2 regions of the Microbacterium sp. NPDC056057 genome follow, and region 2 is predicted to be linked to the other one. Evidence: predicted binding sites of a transcription regulator. Region 2 holds the regulator's gene; the other holds the start of a gene.
What was found. Region 2 encodes HspR, which represses chaperone genes until heat shock. Its sites were predicted from a motif close to AAGTTGAGTCNNNNNGACTCAACTT; they were not measured.

Region 1: ACFC1K_RS07850 (Hsp20/alpha crystallin family protein) is a predicted target of HspR. The motif match lies at 1,018-1,042, and genes of this name have one in related genera.

The regions. Positions count from the first base shown of each region.
Region 1 covers NZ_JBHJWS010000002.1:17-2,471, reverse strand. The annotation lists gene ACFC1K_RS07855 (nuclear transport factor 2 family protein) at 1-246, opposite strand, end outside; gene ACFC1K_RS07850 (Hsp20/alpha crystallin family protein) at 537-995, opposite strand; gene ACFC1K_RS07845 (hypothetical protein) at 1,241-1,543, opposite strand; gene ACFC1K_RS07840 (hypothetical protein) at 1,829-2,080, opposite strand.
Region 2 covers NZ_JBHJWS010000001.1:729,264-731,718, forward strand. The annotation lists gene ACFC1K_RS03095 (nucleotide exchange factor GrpE) at 1-129, shown strand, start outside; gene ACFC1K_RS03100 (DnaJ C-terminal domain-containing protein) at 145-1,143, shown strand; gene ACFC1K_RS03105 (heat shock protein transcriptional repressor HspR) at 1,197-1,667, shown strand; gene ACFC1K_RS03110 (collagen-binding domain-containing protein) at 1,731-2,455, opposite strand, start outside.

The sequences.
Region 1 (2,455 bases), on a different contig from region 2:
GCCGCTCCAAGCCAGTTCCCCCCACTCCATGTCGTCGAGCCGACAGAAGGAGAGCAGCTCGGCGTGGAAATCGGGGATGCCAGCGAACACGCCGGTCCAGTTCGAGAACACTTGTGCGCGTCCGACGAACTCCCGCCCCGGATGGGCAGGCTGCTCACTTCGATAGTCGAGGGCGAAGAAGGACGCGAAGCGCTCAGCGTCGTGGTCGTTCTGCGCTTGTGTGAGACGTTGGAGGACGGTGTCCATGGCGCACCCTCGCATCACGGTGTTCAAAGGGTTCCGGCGACAGAGGCCTGTGGCCGCGGCAAGCATTCCACCCCGCAGACGGGCACACAATCCCCCGTCACCGACCCTTGCCGAGCGTGCTGGAGGATCGGGTCTGGTGGAGTCGATCTGGCGTGGTCTGATGTCTACGCGAGCAGCCCCATGAGGATCCTGTGGTTGCAGTTACGGCCGCGATAGACGGTGCGAGGTGGCGTCTACTCGGACGGCGACCGCGTCACCCCGCCCGAGGGCGGGGTGACGCGGTCGTCGCGTTACTGCTCTAGCGGTTGTGGTTCGTCGGCGGTGTGCTCCTGTGCCCGGATGACAGGACGGCCGCCTTCGGATGCCACGTCGATTTTGCGGGGCCTGGCTTTCTCGCTGACCGGGATGGTGACGCTCAGTACGCCGTTGTCGTAGCTCGCGGTGATGCGCTCGGTGTCTACTCCCTGCCCCAGGTTGAGCTGACGAAGGAAGCTGGCGGCTTCACGCTCGCGGGTGATCCACTTGACTCCTTCGCCGCTGGACAGCGTCCGTTCGGCGCGGATCGTCAGCAGTTGGCCGTCCACATCGATGTCGACGGAACCCGGATCCACCCCGGGCAGGTCGGCGCTGAGGACGTAGTGGTCGCCGGAACGGTAGAGGTCCATCGGCATGCGGCGCGGGCCGCGGCGCGTGTCCATCAGTGTTGCCGCCAGGCGGTCGAGGTCGCGGAACGGGTCGTAGGTTGCCATGAGTTTCTCCTCTCAGAATCAAGAGTTGAGCCAACTCGACTCAACTAATCGTAGATTAGCACTCACGAAGGTGGAGTGCCAGATTTCTGCGTCCTGGGGCGGCCGTCGCTGAGCGACACGCCCATCACGACGACAGCGTCGAGCAGCTCGGGTCGCTCGCTTTCCCGAGAGCCGCACTCCGCTGGGACCGCCCTGCTCCCGGGGTGGTCGCCGCGCTCTTCTCCGTCGGCGGGCAGCCTGACGCCTCAGGCGGAGACGCGCTCTCGAATGGGCGGCAGATGCGGGATGGGCACAGGGCGCCGTGCGGCTGGCCGTGGTGGGCGACTGACCTTGTCGATGACGGCGTTGAGGACTTCCGACGGTGCCATCCAGTGCTCCGCGAGCCCGAGGTCGCGCAGCCACACGACGTCGTACTCGAGATCATCGACCTCATAGACGTGCGCCACGACACGCGCCTCGTGCATCTCTGGTAGCGAGAGATCCTCGATCAGCCACTTGATAGAGGTGACCCTGCGCATCCGGAATCGAGTGGTCGGGTCGGTTGACATTGTTCGCCTCCGTTCCTGGATCAACCAGCGGAAGCCCCGTCACGTCGGCAGCACACACGTCGCCGTGCAGCTGCTCCGCAGGGAGGATCGCCGAAGATCCCCGACGTGCGGCCACGAGCACTCCCGCCGGAATGTCGTCACGTCAATGATAGAAATCACGGATCGCACTCTCAAGAGCTGAGTGCCAGATGCCGGGTGCACGGCGGAGATGGAGGGCCGTGCCCGCCCTATCGGGAGGACCCTTCGGGCATCGGGTGTTCCAGCGTGCTTGTGTGCGCGTAGCGATCAAGCCGAATTGTCGGTCGATTCGTCGGCGACGGCGGCGAGCTCGAGGATCCGTGCTTCCAGCGCACGCAGGAGCGGCTCGCGTCTGGCCGTCTTCAGCACTTCGGTGATGTAGGACTGCGCGAGTCCTGTGGCAACGAGGCCGGCATAGCCGCTGTCCTCTATCTCGACCACGAGGTGACTGACGGTGTCGACATCGTCGGCGACCATCGCGCGGAGCAGTCGTGCTGCGAGCAGATCTGGGCCCTCCATGTCGGATCACTCCTTTCGTTGCGGGATTCTAGGAACCGATCCGGCAATGCTCAAGGGTGTCGACTGCACCCGCCGCACTCGTCTTTCGCCGTAAACCGCTCCCTCATGCGTGTCGCTGTGCCCGCACAGATCGGGGCCGCCGAACGAACCTCGAAGAGCGGGCACGGCACGTAGGCGGTGCCGCAAGCGTTCGTCGCAGGCGCCCAGACGCGACAGAGCCGGACCAATGAGCATGACTCCACCACAGGCAAGATGTACTCCTGGCGTCCCTCACCGCGCCGATGCCCGCAAGAGGATCGGCGGATTCAAGCGGTCATCGCAACAGGACAGATCTGATGATCTCATTCGGGGTCTGAAACTCGAGCCGCTTGCGGG
Region 2 (2,455 bases):
GCGATCTTCCAGGTGCCGACGCCGGGCGCTACCGAGACCACGATCGTCGAGGTCGTCGAGATCGGCTACCGCCTCGGCTCGGTGGAACTGCGTCCGGCGAAGGTCGTCGTCGCGGTTCCCGCCGAGTAGCCCCAAGGAGGCTCCATGGCCAGTCAGGACTGGTTCGACAAGGACTTCTACTCGGTGCTCGGCGTCTCGAAGGACGTCAGCGAGGCGGACCTCAAGAAGACGTATCGCAAGCTCGCGCGGAAGTACCACCCCGACTCCAACCAGGGTGACGCGGCCGCCGAGGCGAAGTTCAAGGAGGTCAGCGAGGCGTACTCGGTGCTCTCCGACGCCGAGCAGCGCAAGGAGTACGACCAGATCCGCGCGATGGGCTCGGGCGCCCGATTCACGTCGGGCGGCCCGGGCGGCGCCGGCGGCTTCGAGGACGTCTTCTCGATGTTCAACCAGGGCCGCGGCGCGCGCTACCAGAGCGCCGAGGACTTCGACGACATCTTCGCGATGTTCAACCAGCAGCAGGGTGGCACCGGCTTCGGCTCCGGGCGGTTCGGGCAGACGAGCGGCGGTTACCGGGGCTTCGGTGGCCCGACGCGCGGTGCCGACGTCACGGCGCGCACGACGATCGACTTCGTCACCGCGACCAGGGGCGAGACCATCACGCTGGCGGGCGAGGACGGCAAGCCGTTCAAGGTCAAGATCCCCGCCGGTGTCTCGGACGGGCAGAAGATCCGGCTGCGCGGCCGCGGGCGTCACTCGCCCGACGGCGGTGAGAACGGCGACATCGTCGTGCAGGTCACCGTGCGACCGCACCCGGTGTTCACGCGGGACGGGCTGAACCTCCGTGTCACGGTTCCGGTGACGTTCACCGAGGCCGCGCTCGGCGCCACCATCGAGGTGCCGACGCTCGGCGGCGATCCGGTGCGGCTGCGCGTCGCGCCGGGCACGCCGTCCGGCCGCGTGCTGCGTGTCAAGGGCCGCGGCGTCGAGACGGCCAAGGGTACCGGCGACCTCCTCGCCGAGGTGCAGGTGGCCGTGCCGTCCCATCTCGATGAAGCCGCGCGCGAAGCGCTCGAGCGCTTCCAGAGCCTCGAGTCCAAGGAGAACCCCCGCGCCGACCTTATGGCCAAGGCGCAGGGCTAGACGATGGATGCGGGTCGCCTGGCGACCCGCATCCGGAGGATGGTGAGAGAAGGATGACCGAGGACGACATCGACGAGGATGCCCCGATCTTCGCGATCGCCGTCGCCGCCGAGCTGTCGGGCATGCACCCGCAGACGCTGCGTCAGTACGACCGGCTCGGGCTGGTCGTGCCCGCCCGCACGCAGGGCGGATCTCGGCGCTACTCGCTGCGCCACGTGGAGCAGCTCCGCGAGGTGGCCCGCATGTCGTCGGACGGCATCGGCCTCCCGGCGATCGTGCGCATCCTCGAGCTCGAGAACCGCGTGCAGGAGCTGCACAGCCGCGTCCGCGACCTCGAGGACCGCATGCGCGCCGAACTCGAGAAGCGGCCGGGCGCCCGCGTCTTCGCCGCCGGATCGACCGGCGCGGTCGTGACGCTGCGTCACGGCACGCGTGTGCGCCGCGCGACCGAAGTCGTGGTGTGGCGCCCGCGCACGGCGCTCGCGCAGCAGAGCGAACCCCCGGACGAGACCCCGGCGGGCTGATTCACGAAAGAGGGAGGGGACGGATGCCGTCCCCTCCCTCTTCGTGTGCACACGGGTCGTGCGTCAGACGCGTCGCGCCCGTCTCATGGCCAGCAGCAGACCCACCCCGATCAGGCCGACGGCTCCGAGCGGGACGAGGGGCGAGAGGCCGCCGCCACCCGTGGCCGGAAGCGGACGCATGCTCGCAGTGTTGGTCAGCGTCAGCTCCGCCGTCTGCGGGGTGCGGACCTCCGACATCGGCAGCGTGACCTTCCCGTCCTGATCGGGCACGAGGGTCTCGCCGCCGACGCTCCAGACCGGGGTGCCCCAGTCGACCCGAGGGATCGACGGCAGATCGGCTTCGCGCGCCTCGATGATCGTGCCGACCGGGAAGTAGGGCGACGTGATCGTGACGTTCGGCTCGAGCTCGATGCGCTCCTGCGGGACGCCGTCGAGCCACCAATCGGCGGGGAACGTGGTGCCCGCCGGGACCGACGACCCGCCATTGCCCGCGACGACCTTCGTCACCGCCCAGCGGGTCATCGCGACCACCGAGTTGGTGACTTCGAGCACCGGCGGCGTCTCGCCGGGGCCGATCTCGACGAAGCTCGCCGGGCTCCACGTCGTCTCGCCCCACTCGTAGCCCTCGGGCAGCGCGGATGGGTCGGGCTCCTCCTCGAGAACGTTGACGATCGTGCCGATCGGGAACGAGATCGGATTGCCCTGGCCGTCGACCGGACCCGCCGGCGTCCCGTCGGCAGGCAGCCCGAACCTCCCCACCAGCACATCGCGGCTCGGCAGGTGCGCCA